Regions from separate parts of the Peribacillus frigoritolerans genome, predicted to be linked through region 2. Evidence: predicted binding sites of a transcription regulator. Region 2 holds the regulator's gene; the other holds the start of a gene.
The links. The regulator CtsR, encoded in region 2, represses protease genes until heat stress. The targets are predictions, from matches to a motif close to ATGGTCAATAAAGGTCAAACA.
Positions count from the first base shown of each region.

Region 1 (7,640 bases), 2.7 Mb from region 2:
AGTTGTTGTACCCGGACCTTTCGGATGGACTATACCGTCGTTAGAAACCGTTGCGACTCGAGTGTTTGATGAAGACCAAGTCACTTGCTTATTTGAAGCATTAAAAGGTTTGATCGTTTCAACAAGTTCCACATCTTTATCATTAATTTTCATTTTTATAGTCTCTGGAGCTAGAGAAATCCCTGTCACATGAACAGGTTTACTTCCTTTTCCACCTCCATTTGTCGCATATGCCTGCGAGTTGCCCACAAGACATAAAAAAAGGATTGCAATCGTTAAAATTGTGAGCGTTTTAATATTCCTTGCAAATGACATGAAATTTCCCCCTGTGTTAAATGTTTATATAAGCTGAATTTTCTTGTAAATCCCCTCCTTTTCACACATGAAGCCTTTATTTATAAAGAATAAGTCTAGAAAAAAACAGGATGTTTGTAGTGGTATGTTTTCCTCACTCATTCGTTACATCTCATGTTTATAATATTTACTAGAACTAAATACCTGACTTTTTTTAGAATACCATCGTTCTTCATAAAGAACAATATGCGTTTATGAAAATTATTTAATTCAGTAAAAACAATTAAATAATAAGGTAAAGTATAAGATAACTTGTGCTTTATATACTTATATTTTTAATTCAGGTAGCTGAAAATGTTCTTTAAAAAGAATATATAATGAATTATAATAGCGTGTGTAGGAGTATTATCCTAATGTTGGATATTCTGTTTAAACATTTTCGGTCGATAAAAAAAGGGGAGAAAGGAATCTAATTATGAAAATATTTCACACTAAAATAGGGGATCATTTCATTCAATTTGAAAATGCCCCCGAATATATAAATGGGATGTTCCGAGAATTGGAGGGCGCAAATTATCGGCCTGACCTTACCGTAACAATCCAGATGGACTTTGGATCATCTTTTGTGAACTATGATGTGAAAGAAGATAGGCAGGCTGATAGAATTTATTTTCGAAGGTCTGATTACCTAGTGGAAGTAGATGCAGAATATCAATATGCAGAGATTTCCGCTTATAATGAATTGGCTTTAAAGCATGCATTAATTAATTTATACAGTTCGTTCATTGTATACCATGAATGGGGGCTGCTGCTTCACTCTTCTTGCGTAATAGAAAATGGTAAAGCTCATATTTTTGCAGGTCATTCTGGTGCTGGAAAATCAACGGCAGCAAAATTATCTTATCCGCGAAACCTTCTCTCGGATGAAGCAACCATTTTAAAAATTTCATCCGAAAAAATGGAAGTATATAATTCGCCATTCCGAAGTGAAATCCTAGCTGCTGGGGAAGAAGAAATTTTCCCATTAGGGAGTATTCAAGTCTTGCATCAGTCTCTTCAAAACCAAAGAGAAATACTTACTAAATCGGATTCGCTTATAACAATGATAAATAAAGTGTTTTATTGGTCAGATCATCCAGCAAATAAAAAAGTGATACTAGGGATGTTAACGGAACTGGTTAACCAAGTACCTATATATAACCTCTTTTTTCAGAAAAACGATACTTTTTGGGAGTTGATTTCGTAATGGTCCAATATATTCAAAGTAATCATGTGGAAGCCACGCAACTTGGTGATGAATGGATTATTTTACATACTGAAAAATTCACAGTGACAAAGCTAAATGAAATCGGTGGGTTTTGCTGGGGGCTTTTAAACCAAGCACAAACAGTGGACTCCTTGATTCAGACATTAACTGATCAATATTTAACGGCAGAGGAAATAGCAAAAGATGACATAGAGTCGTATTTATTGGATTTATTACAGTTTGGATTAATTCAGCATGTTATTTGACAAGGAGATTGTCGAATTATTTAAGATGACACTGAAAAAAGAGGGCTCACTTAATTTACCTGCGCAAGGATGTAGTATGTATCCTTTTATAGAGGAAGGGGATATATGTAACTTTAATGAATGCAATCCTTTTCATTTAAAAAAAGGGGATATTATTTTGTTTTACACTTCATCTAATCGATTGATTGCCCACCGGTATTATAAGGAAATGAAAAGTGATCAGCAACCCGGATACCTTTTCAAAGGAGATACTAATGTAAGCTTTGATCATACAGTACAATTGGAACAATTGATTGGTAAACTTGTTTATGTCCAAAAACGGAATTCCAAATTGCATGCTTCTGGTTTTCTAGCAAAAGCATGGGGTGGATTAATACTTACATTTCCGTTTATATCGAGGATGTTACGAAAGCACCTAAATTTACAACAAAGAGTAAAGGGGAGACTTTCCCATTGAATCCAACGATTCTGCAGGTACTATTTGAACCGCAAGTAAAGTTGCCAATTGACTCAGAATATTATTGGCAGCTTCTAAATGAAATAGAAAAATCGAAAATTCATCCGCAAATATTGTTCCTAATGAAAGGGAATGGGAGGTTTATGGATACTCCAGCGTTCTTTCAGCAAGTAATAATTGAAAAATTTCAAAGTGTCTTTTATCAAAATATCCTGATTAAAAGTCAAACAGATTTGGTTTTGCGTGAATTTGAACATAACGGCTTAGATGTTATTCCTTTAAAAGGGACGCTTTTTTCTGAGGAACAGTTCGGCCATCTTGGAGCTCGGCCCACGTCTGATATCGATTTACTAATTAAAGCTAGTGACATGGATCAGGCAATTGAATCGGTCAAACAATTAGGGTATAAACAAAAGGAGAAACAAATACCTAATCATTTTCATACTTCGTTCAGTAAATACCTTCCTGAATCCAAAATCCCACTAACCATCGAACTTCATTGGGATATTTTAAAGAAAGATACCGCTAATTTGGAAATCACCGAGTTTTGGAAAGAAGGATATCTCATCAATGACTCACTTCATGTTAAACAACTTTCCGATTACCATCTTTTTTATACGATTTGTCTCCATGGGTGGCGGCATAACATGGATTCATTAAAGTATTTTATAGATATCATTCAACTTCTTATAAACCTGGATATCGATTTTGAAAGATTACTAGCGGATGCTAAGCGTCACAAAACAAAAAAAAGAATCATCAGAACGTTATCGATTGTATATGAGCAGTTACCTATTCTTCATTCAGTTAAAGAGTTTCCTTACTATATTCCGACTTTATTCAACAAAAGGAATTCTGCAATCAATAAGTATGTGGACTTCATTGACTATTCATTTCTAAGTTTTGATTCACCTAAACATTCCATAATTGAGCTTCGTAATTGGTTATATCTCCAAAAATAAATGTTACTGGCTGAATTTAATTTCCCAATACCCAAAAAGGTTGAAAGTATACTTTATATAGAACGAGCTAAGAAACTAAAATAATAAGGTTCTTTATATGGTCTAATTACTGATTTCTATGGCTTTATTTATAAGAACTAGAGAAATTTTCCCCAAAATGTTGTATAGTTAGTATGCAGGGATTCGAACAAACATTCGTTTTTTGGAAGCAGATTACATCTTAGAGGGACAGGAGAGAGACAGTGAACGGTACAGCACACATGGCTATAGGGGCAACAGTTGGATTCTTGACGGCAAACACACTTCAAACAGATCCAACCACCACTTTATTCTTGGTGGGCATCGGGGGAGTTTCAGGGCTGATGCCCGATATGGATATTGATGGGAAGTTAAGTAATAGGATTACCTTTTCACATAAGTTTATCCGAACGATAGCACAAACGATTGGGATATTAATGATCATTTATAGTCTTTTGGAAGGCTCTGATACGGAAAAGTGGATCGGTGTAGGTGCAGGAATCGGAATCATCATTATTTCTTCATTCATTAGGCAAAGGCATATGCTGACCCTGACTGGATTAGCGGTTTTAGGCGGCGGTTTATCTTTGCAGGAAAGCTGGTTGTGGCTGTTAGGCGTCTATATTATCCTGGCATCCTTTACACCACATAGAAGTTATACCCATTCGATTGCCGGTATCGCTTTTTTTGGCATCATTGCCTTTCAATTCGAAGCCTTTATGGGGATTGACGGGATTTTCGCAACTTGTTCATTAGGATACATAAGTCATTTAATTGCAGATTTGAAATGTTTACCTTTTAATAAACGTGGGGTGAAATTATTTCTTCCATTTTTCTCAAAAGAATTTTAACAGTGTTTTTTTATCGCTGTTCAGGCTGCAGACAAATTGGAGTAGAGCCAGTTTGCCTGCAGTTAGTTGATTCCAGAAATTCGCTCCCGCCGACCATGAAAGCAAGCGGACGTGGGGTCTCGGCTAGCTGGATTTCGTCGCAAATTTCTTCATTTTAGAGCGGGATCCATTCGTATAATCAAATAAAAAACATGAAGGATATTAAAATTCTCGAATCTTCTTTAATCGATAAACTGGACAGTGGTTATCTAACTACTGTTTTTTCTATGAGGTAAAGTAAGATTTAAGCGAAAAGGACACATCATTCGACTTATTTTTATGTTTTATATGGTCATTCTTCCTAAATCTACTAAATGTAACATATTTGTAAAGATCCTGTGATGCGAGTGATATACCTTTTCTAGTATATTAGGTTTAGCAAATCACATCAGGGGGTAAAATAATTTGTTTAAGAAAATTGTCGTCGGATTGTCATTGGCTATTACGCTTGTAACCGCATCCTTTGCTGGGGACCAAGTGGAAGCTGCTTCATATCATACAAAAGCTATTAAAGTGGCTAAAAGTGAATTAGGTACAAAATATAAAATGGGTGGCATTTCTTCTTCAGGTTTTGATTGTTCCGGTTTAGTGAAGTATTCATATCAAAAAGCTGGTAAGAATTTACCAAGAACTGCTGCTGACATATATAAAAAAGGTAAGAAAGTTAAAAGCCTGCAAAAAGGTGACTTAATGTTTTTTGCACCAAATAAAGCGAAAAAACCTACACATGTGGCTATATACATAGGAAACAATGAATTCATACACTCTTCGTCATCTAAAGGAGTGTCATACGCTAAAACCAATAATACCTATTGGAAGCCAAAGTATATTGGTGCGAAACGTATATAATAGAAGAAAATCATTCTTAATATAAAAAAGCTAAGAGACTTAATGAAGTCTCTTTCAATTTGTAGACAAAAAGGTTTCGGAAGGTTTCATTCCGAAACCTTTTTGATTTTTTATTGGAATTGAAGCAGCTATAGCGGAAAGGAAAGCATGGCATGGGTTGGACAACGTGGGGACTTTTTAGAAAGTTCGATATCACCTCAAGTATTAATACTACTTAAAAACAAAAAAGACTGTAGGCAAAAGTGTTCTATCTTAAAGTTAAAACAAAGTTGATTGGAGCGGGTGTAAGAGACTCCTGCGGGAAAAGCGCGTCAAGGGGGGACCCCACAGGCGCGAAGACGCCGAGGAGGCTCCCCGACCGCCCGCGTAAAGCGAGTACCTGGAGTGGAAATCCAACGTTTAAAAATTGTACAAACCTTAAAAAGACTTAATAAAGTCTTTTTTTGTTTTAAAAAATAAGAGTGGATGAGGTGCATATGGACAATAGAATTGGCGTTTTGTAATAGTTTAAGGTTATGGTGAGTCCTGAAGTGGGTAATCAATACTAACAGAAAATACTAAGGGGCATACATAGAATCTTTTTATTTGACTGGAAATGGATAGTTTAATATGCTTAGCAAACCAATTCAAGGTAATTTCTTTTTTTATCAAAAAAATTCCCAGACAAAATTATTGAAAGTCAAAGAAGGTCAATGTATAATAAAGTCAGAAAGTCAAAGAAGGTCAAAGATTTTTAAATTCATTTTTTAAAGGAGGAGTACTACATGCTTTGTGAAAAATGCCATGTAAACCAAGCTAATATTCAAGTTCACCTAAATATGAATGGTCAGGAGCATGATGTGAAACTGTGCTCCACTTGTTATAAAGAAGAGCGAAACAAACTTGGAGCAGCTATGGGCGGAATGGATATAGGGAAATTCCAATTTAACGGATCTCCAAATTCATTCAATCCATTTAATTATAATGGTGTACCAAAACCGGATTCAGCTGAACATGGCGAGGATGGAGGATTGCTTGAGGAGTATGGCCGCAATTTGACCGATGCTGCTAAAGCAGGACTTATTGATCCGGTTATCGGACGAAATGAAGAAATTAAACGCGTCATTGAAGTTCTAAATAGGCGCAATAAAAATAATCCAGTTTTAATCGGTGAACCTGGTGTCGGCAAAACAGCCATTGCTGAAGGTCTTGCTTTAGCGATTGTTGAAGGTTCAGTGCCAGTTAAATTACGTAATAAGCTTGTATATATGCTTGATGTAGCGTCCCTTGTTTCGAATACTGGAATTAGAGGGCAATTCGAAGAACGAATGAAGCAATTGATCAGCGAATTACAGGAAAGAAAAAATGTCATACTATTCATCGATGAAATTCATCAGCTAGTGGGAGCGGGTTCGGCCGAAGGATCAATGGATGCAGGAAATATCTTGAAGCCTGCACTTGCACGCGGCGAACTCCAGCTTGTCGGAGCAACCACTTTATCAGAATATAGGAAAATTGAAAAAGATGGTGCCCTTGAAAGGCGCTTCCAGCCTGTACACGTTAATGAGCCGACAACGGCTGAGGCACTTGTCATCTTACGTGGATTAAAGGATAGTTACGAATCTTATCATGGTGTGACATATAGTGAGGAAGCCCTTAAAGCGGCTGTTGAACTTTCGAACCGCTACATTCAAGACCGTTTCCTGCCTGATAAGGCAATAGACTTAATGGATGAAGCTGGTTCCAAATTGAACTTGACCATCGAAGACGGCCAAGTAGAAAACATGAAAGAGCGTCTGGCTCAAATCTATAAAGAAAAAGAAATGGCCTTAAAAGAAGAAGCATATGAAAAAGCTGCGGTTCTTCGTGATGAAGAAGAAAAACTGGAAAAGTCATTGCAGGCTGGGGAAGCTGCAATTAAGCCAACCGTTACCGTTGAAGACATTCAAAATATCATCGAACAAAAGACTGGTATACCTGTAGGTAAGCTCCAAGAAGATGAGCAAGAAAGAATGGTTCACCTCCAAGCGGAGCTGATGAAAAAAGTAATCGGGCAGGAAGAAGCTGTCAAAAAGGTTTCCAAGGCCGTTCGAAGAAGTCGTGCCGGGTTAAAATCAAAAAACCGTCCTACCGGTTCTTTCCTTTTCGTTGGTCCGACAGGAGTCGGTAAAACCGAATTGGCAAAAACTCTTGCTGAGGAATTATTCGGGGACAAGGAAGCGATGATTCGTCTTGACATGAGTGAATTCATGGAGAAACACAGTGTTTCTAAATTAATCGGTTCTCCTCCTGGATATGTAGGACATGAGGAAGCTGGACAATTGACGGAAAAAGTTCGCCGCAAGCCTTACAGTATCATCTTATTGGATGAAATCGAAAAGGCACATCCGGATGTAATGCATATGTTCCTGCAAATCATGGAAGATGGCCGCTTAACCGACAGTCAAGGCCGGACCGTTACTTTTAAAGATACCGTGATCATCATGACGAGTAATGCTGGAGTCGGTGAGAAACAAAAAGTAATGGGATTCGGTACAAGTTCAGCTGTAGAAGAAGCTTCAATCCTACAATCTTTAGGCAGCTTCTTCAAACCGGAATTCCTGAATCGATTCGATAGCATCATTGAATTCTCGGCATTGAAGAAAGAAGATCTTCTGCAAATCGTTGATATCATGATTC
Region 1 covers NZ_CP158190.1:2,824,988-2,832,627, reverse strand. The annotation lists gene ABOA58_RS13920 (Ig-like domain-containing protein) at 1-315, opposite strand, end outside; gene ABOA58_RS13915 (hypothetical protein) at 770-1,540, shown strand; gene ABOA58_RS13910 (PqqD family protein) at 1,540-1,806, shown strand; gene ABOA58_RS13905 (signal peptidase I) at 1,796-2,263, shown strand; gene ABOA58_RS13900 (nucleotidyltransferase family protein) at 2,260-3,225, shown strand; gene ABOA58_RS13895 (metal-dependent hydrolase) at 3,468-4,094, shown strand; gene ABOA58_RS13890 (C40 family peptidase) at 4,539-4,982, shown strand; gene ABOA58_RS13885 (ATP-dependent Clp protease ATP-binding subunit) at 5,747-7,640, shown strand, end outside.
Region 1: a site for CtsR is predicted at 5,692-5,712, ahead of ABOA58_RS13885 (ATP-dependent Clp protease ATP-binding subunit). Genes of this name have one in related genera too.

Region 2 (7,640 bases):
GTTTGTTTAAGAGCCTCCGAAACCGATGAAACACCAACGATCTTAATACCTTTCGGGGCGGTCCATCCCCCTATATTATTAGCCGGTATGATAACCCGCTCAAACCCTAACTTCGCTGCTTCCTGCACCCTTTGTTCTATCCGTGACACCCTTCTGACTTCCCCAGTCAGCCCCACTTCACCAATGATGCAATCGGCAGGGTTTGTTGGTTTATCACGGAAGCTTGATGCAATGCTTATTGCGACAGCGAGGTCAATCGCCGGTTCATCAAGCTTGACCCCACCAGCAACCTTTAAATACGCATCCTGGTTTTGGAGCAGCAAGCCCACTCTCTTTTCCAGAACAGCCATTAAAAGCGAAACTCGATTGTGGTCAATTCCCGTGGCCATTCGCCTTGGGTTTCCAAAACTCGTAGGTGAAATCAATGCTTGAATTTCGACAAGCACCGGCCTTGTGCCCTCCATGGATGCGACGACCGTGGAACCCGAAGCTCCTTGCGACCGTTCTTCAAGGAAAATTTCCGATGGATTCGCAACCTCTTCCAATCCATGTTCTTTCATTTCAAAAATACCCATCTCATTCGTCGAACCAAAGCGATTTTTGACCGCGCGTATAATTCGATATGTATGGTGTCTTTCTCCTTCAAAATATAAAACGGTGTCAACCATGTGCTCAAGCAGTCGCGGCCCTGCAATGGCCCCTTCCTTTGTAACGTGACCGACGATAAAAATCGCGATCCCGTTCGTTTTAGCTATGCGCATGAGTGAGGCTGTGCATTCCCTCACTTGTGAAACGCTTCCCGGGGCAGATGTAACCTCCGAATGATATACCGTTTGAATGGAGTCAATAATGACCAAATCCGGTTTTACCTCTGTAATGGCCTGTTGGATATAGTCCATATCGGTTTCAGCATAAACGAATAGATGTTCCGACATGGTCCCAAGCCGGTCCGCTCTCAATTTGGTCTGCTTGACTGATTCTTCACCTGATATATATAGCACTTTTTTCTGTTTATGCGCCAATTGGGATGATACCTGTAAAAGCAGGGTGGACTTACCGATACCCGGGTCCCCTCCGATCAATACAAGTGACCCCTGTACGATCCCGCCCCCAAGAGCACGATTCAATTCCATTAAATCCGTCTTAATCCGTGGTTCTTTTTCTGATTGAATGGTCGTTATGGGTGCTGCCTTCTCTCGTTCCCCGGAACCTCTAACCTCCGAATGGGTAAAAGCGCCCTTTCTAGCAGGTTTAACAATTTCGGTTTCCTCGACCATTTTGTTCCATTCACCGCAGCCTGGGCATTTCCCCATCCATTTCGCGGACTCATATCCACAAGACTGACACATAAATTTTGTTTTCTTTTTTACAGCCATAAATTACTCCTCTTCCTTTGGAAAAAATATCTATATTAAGGATATTATATCTCTGTTTTATTTAAACCTTCTTAAGGCTAAGTTTTTTTAAAAAAATATTCACTTTGCTTGTCCCGTTTATACTCATATCTACCTATAGATAAAAAACAGAGGTACACTGCAAAAGAATCTGCGTGTACCTCGAAGTTTAGGATCAGGTTATTCACTTACATTAACAGGCTCGCCTTGCCGGATTGCAAACTCATTATTAACGACATCCATTACGACCGTTTGCCCTTTTTTCACGTTGCCCTTAAGCAACTCTTCGGATAGATAATCTTCTACATGCTTCTGAAGCGCCCTACGGATTGGCCTTGCCCCATATTCCGGATCAAAACCTTCCGTAGCAATTTTTTCTCTAGCCGCATCTGTCAGCTCCAAGTATATCTCCTGTTCTTTCAAACGGGTAGTAAGCTGATTTGACATTAATGTAACGATTTGTTTCAAATGATCCTTCTCTAATGAGTGGAACACGATGGTTTCATCAATACGATTCAGGAATTCCGGACGGAATGCACGTTTGAGTTCTTCCATCACTTTCCCTTTCATATTTTTATAGTCCTGGCCAGTATCCTGGATGTTAAAGCCGACATACTTATCGGTTTTCAAGGCCGACGCACCTACATTCGATGTCATGATCAGAATGGTATTCCTGAAATCGACAGTACGCCCCTTGGAATCTGTCAGTCTTCCGTCTTCCAATACTTGAAGAAGGATATTGAAGACATCCGGATGCGCCTTTTCTATTTCATCAAGCAGAACGACGGAGTATGGTTTCCTCCGCACTTTTTCCGTTAACTGACCGCCTTCTTCGTATCCAACATATCCTGGAGGGGATCCAACAAGACGTGAAGTCGAATGTTTCTCCATATATTCAGACATATCGATGCGAATCATGGCATCTTCATCACCAAATATGGATTCAGCCAAAGCACGGGCAAGCTCGGTTTTACCGACCCCTGTAGGTCCCAAGAAGATGAATGAACCAATTGGACGTTTAGGATCTTTCAAACCTGCCCTGGCACGTCGTACTGCTTTAGAAACCGCAATGACGGCCTCTTCCTGCCCAATTACACGATCATGGAGGATTGACTCCATATTAAGCAGTTTATCTGACTCTGTTTGCGCCAATTTAGTGACTGGCACTCCCGTCCAGCTGGATACGACATGTGCAATGTCATCCACAGTGACTTCACTGTTCTCCTGCCCTTGTTTTTCTTTCCAAGTTTTTTTCGTTTCTTCCAATTGTTCTCTTAAGCGTTGTTCCGTATCGCGAAGCGAAGCAGCTTTTTCAAATTCCTGACTCTGAACGGAAGCATCCTTTTCCTTGCGAACATCATCTAGCTTCACTTCAAGTTCCTTTAAGTTAGGTGGCGTTGTGTATGAGCGCAGTCTAACCTTGGAGCCAGCTTCATCAATCAAGTCAATTGCTTTATCCGGTAAAAAGCGATCGGAAATATAACGGTCGGATAATTTGACTGCGGCATCAATCGCTTCGTCAGTAATCGATACGCGGTGATGTGCCTCATAACGGTCACGCAGCCCCTTGAGAATTTGGATGGATTCCAAAATAGTCGGCTCATCGACTTGGATTGGCTGGAAGCGACGTTCAAGCGCAGCATCCTTTTCAATATACTTACGGTATTCATCCAATGTTGTAGCACCGATACATTGTAATTCACCACGGGCCAATGATGGTTTTAGGATATTGGAGGCATCAATGGCACCTTCTGCACCACCTGCACCAATCAATGTATGCAATTCATCGATGAATAGGATGATATTACCCGCCTGACGTATTTCATCCATGACTTTCTTCAACCGGTCCTCAAATTCACCACGGTATTTAGTACCAGCCACAACAGTACCCATATCAAGTGTCATTACGCGTTTATCGCGTAAAATTTCAGGTACCTCATTATTGATGATCTGTTGGGCAAGCCCTTCAGCAATGGCTGTTTTACCTACCCCAGGTTCACCGATCAATACTGGGTTATTTTTTGTACGACGGCTTAATACCTCAATGACACGCTGTATTTCCTTACTTCTTCCGATAACGGGATCCAGGCTTCCCTCCCTGGCAATCGCCGTTAAATCACGGGCTAAGCCATCCAGTGTCGGTGTGCTCGCATTTGAAGCGGCAGAACCTTGATGACCACCTGATTCATTGCTGCCCAAAAGCTGTAATACTTGTTGCCTGGCTTTATTTAAACTTACACCGAGATTATTCAATACGCGGGCAGCTACACCTTCCCCTTCTCGTATAAGACCTAGAAGAACATGCTCTGTCCCAACATATGAGTGACCTAATTTTCTTGCCTCATCCATGGAAAGTTCAATGACTTTCTTGGCTCTCGGGGTATAATGTATCGTTTGAGCCGTATCCTGTCCACGGCCAATTAAATTTTCCACTTCTTTCTGAATCTTTTCCGGACCCAATCCAAGAGCATATAACGCTTTGGCTGCAATACCATCACCTTCTCGGACAAGACCCAGTAAAATATGTTCCGTGCCAATATTATTATGACCTAAACGGATTGCCTCTTCTTGGGCTAATGCTAATACTTTCTGGGCTCTTTCAGTAAAACGACCAAACATCATAGGGAATTCCTCCTTAAGAATTTTCGTTTTGAATAAAGTTGCTGGCAATTCTCTAAGTAATGGCAGAAGCTTATTCTTGCTCCATATCTATTACATGAAATTTGATACTCCCTAAAGAGGTCAATGACCTCTAAGTGGAGGAAGATTCCGTGAAATTCAAGCGTTCCCGGATGAGTGCTGCTCTACGAATATCCCTTTCATGGGTTCTTAAAGGGCCGCCTGCGTACTTTTGTAAAAATCCCGACTGCGTCAAAATCATCAACTCATTTAAAATGCTTTTGGAAATATTTTTTATATACCCAAGATCTATCCCTAACCTAACGTCGGAGATACAGGTAGCTGCCTCCTTGGTCTCGATGATTCGAGCATTGGACAAAATTCCATATGAGCGGAAAATTCTATCTTCTAATTGTATGTGGGAAGTCCTCGCTAATGCATCCCTCGCTGACCGTTCCTGGGCTATGATTTGTTGCACTACACTTTTTAGGTCTTCAACGATATCCCTTTCCGACTTTCCAAGAGTAATTTGATTTGAGATTTGAAAAATATTCCCTAAACCTTGACTGCCCTCTCCATAAATCCCTCGAACCACCAACCCCAATTGGTTGATAGCCGGTATGATATTATTCATCTGCTGTGTAAGGACCAGGCCGGGAAGATGCATCATGACTGAAGCCCTTAATCCTGTTCCCACATTAGTCGGACAACTAGTTAGGTATCCTCTTTCTTCATCATATGCATAGTCTATGGATTCTTCAATCCAATCGTCAAGAACATTTGCAATCTTTAAGGTTTCCTTCAGCTGCAATCCCGACATTAAACATTGAATACGGAGATGATCCTCTTCATTTATCATGATGCTTATTTCTTCATTTTCCGAAAGGAGACATGCGCTTTTCGCTGAATCTTCGACTAAATGAGGACTGATTAAATGTTTTTCAACGAGAACGCGCTTTTCCAGTGGCTGCAATTGGTCAATCTCTAAAAGTTCCAGTTTCCCAATCTCTGGAGTCACTTCCTCTTCACTTCTTTTTTTGACCAATTCAATTATTTTTTTAGCTTCTTCGTTAGAAAAGGAGGTTGGGAAGGTAAAGTCTTTGAAATTCCTGGCCAGCCGAATCCGCGAACTCAATACAATATCAATTTCCGGCCCTTCGGCACTCATCCAGGAACTCAAAGCGTTTTCTACAAACTTTTCCAAGCTCATAATTCCTCGCCTCCCTCTTGGGCTTCATACCTTTTTTCAAGGGAACGTACCTTATCTCTTACCTCTGCCGCTTTCTCGAATTCCTCTTGATCAATGTGGGCCTTTAAAACTTCTTTCAAATCTGAAATTTGCTTTCGAAGATAGATGGTGCCACCGATCCTTTTTGGAATTTTCCCTATATGTGCTGTATTTCCGCTATGAACTCTCTTTAAAATGGGATTTAACTGTTCATTGAACGTTTTATAACATTCGGCACAGCCAAACTTGCCAATATGGACAAATTCTTTATAAGATCGATGACAATGCGGACAACGCCTCTCTTCCGTTTTAGGAAATGCATTTGCCTTCGTCTGTTGAATATTCGACTCCATATTCAACAATCCTGCTAATAAATTATTTATTGAAAAACCAGGTCCGCCTGCATCCATGAATATTTCGCCTTTTTCCTGAGCACATTTCTCACAAATCATGACTTCAGTCTTTTTTCCATTGATGATTTTGGTGAAGTGCAGGGTAGCAGGCCTTTGATGACATTCTTGGCAAATCAACGTTCATCACCTCTGCCAGTTTCATTTATATTTTAAAGTCGTAAGCATCGCAGTTAAAATTCTAGCCCTAAGTTCATCGCGGTCAGGTAGGTCGATATAAATCACCGATCTATCTATGACGCTCATCATTATCTTTGCTTCTCTTTCATTAATGACGTCTTCATTCATCAGCCGTGAAATTACTCCTTCAGCCATCGATTGAGTTACCCTGGAACCAATAAGCGATAATAATTGGTTGATAAGTTGCACGGAATCCTGTGATTCCACCTTCATGATGCGTATATAACCGCCGCCCCCACGCTTACTCTCTACAACATAACCTCTCTCGATGGTAAACCTGGTATTGATTACGTAATTGATTTGAGAAGGAACACACTGAAATTTATCTGCTATTTCACTTCTTTTAATCTCCAAGATATCTTTTTGACTTATTTCAAGTACTTGCTTCAAATAAGTTTCGATAACATCAGATATGTTTCTCACTCAGCCTCCTCCATTCTGACTTTGACTATATTTGACTATTATTATACAAGGAAAAATGCATTTTGCAACTTAAACGCACTTTCTTTCTGTAATATCCATTTTCTCCAAATTATATGTAGTTACATACCCCATTGAACATTAAAGTTGAAATATCTTACATTAATACCCTAAAAAGATAAATGCAAAACCTGCTATTTTTTCCTTCTCCTTAAGGTTTCACAACTTAAATTCTGCCCAATTCTCAGCTCACCAAAAATAAGGCCAGCCCATGCTGTCCCTGAAATAAAAAACTTTTTTAATTACGAACATCAAAAAAGACCAGCTGGATGGCTGATCTTAATAAATGGCTTGGCGGCGTCCTACTCTCACAGGGGGAAACCCCCAACTACCATCGGCGCTGAAGAGCTTAACTGCCGTGTTCGGAATGGGAACGGGTGTGACCTCTTCGCTATCGCCACCAAACATAAAAGGAACGTTGTTCCTTCAAAACTAGATAATAAGAAGGTATTTCATTTTTTAAAAAGCGTTGGTTAAGTCCTCGATCTATTAGTATCAGTCAGCTCCACATGTCACCATGCTTCCACCTCTGACCTATCAACCTGATCATCTTTCAGGGATCTTACTAGCTTGCGCCATGGGAAATCTCATCTTGAGGGGGGCTTCATGCTTAGATGCTTTCAGCACTTATCCCGTCCGCACGTAGCTACCCAGCTATGCCTTTGGCAAGACAACTGGTACACCAGCGGTGCGTCCATCCCGGTCCTCTCGTACTAAGGACAGCTCCTCTCAAATTTCCTGCGCCCGCGACGGATAGGGACCGAACTGTCTCACGACGTTCTGAACCCAGCTCGCGTACCGCTTTAATGGGCGAACAGCCCAACCCTTGGGACCGACTACAGCCCCAGGATGCGATGAGCCGACATCGAGGTGCCAAACCTCCCCGTCGATGTGGACTCTTGGGGGAGATAAGCCTGTTATCCCCGGGGTAGCTTTTATCCGTTGAGCGATGGCCCTTCCATGCGGAACCACCGGATCACTAAGCCCGACTTTCGTCCCTGCTCGACTTGTAGGTCTCGCAGTCAAGCTCCCTTGTGCCTTTACACTCTACGAATGATTTCCAACCATTCTGAGGGAACCTTTGGGCGCCTCCGTTACTCTTTAGGAGGCGACCGCCCCAGTCAAACTGCCCACCTGACACTGTCTCCCACCCCGATAAGGGGCGCGGGTTAGAATTTCAATACAGCCAGGGTAGTATCCCACCAACGCCTCCACCGAAGCTGGCGCTCCGGCTTCTCAGGCTCCTACCTATCCTGTACAAGCTGTACCAAAATTCAATATCAGGCTGCAGTAAAGCTCCACGGGGTCTTTCCGTCCTGTCGCGGGTAA
Region 2 covers NZ_CP158190.1:100,783-108,422, reverse strand. The annotation lists gene radA (DNA repair protein RadA) at 1-1,376, opposite strand, end outside; gene clpC (ATP-dependent protease ATP-binding subunit ClpC) at 1,575-4,016, opposite strand; gene ABOA58_RS00555 (protein arginine kinase) at 4,147-5,223, opposite strand; gene ABOA58_RS00550 (UvrB/UvrC motif-containing protein) at 5,220-5,771, opposite strand; gene ABOA58_RS00545 (CtsR family transcriptional regulator) at 5,793-6,254, opposite strand; rRNA gene rrf (5S ribosomal RNA) at 6,601-6,716, opposite strand; rRNA gene ABOA58_RS00535 (23S ribosomal RNA) at 6,781-7,640, opposite strand, start outside.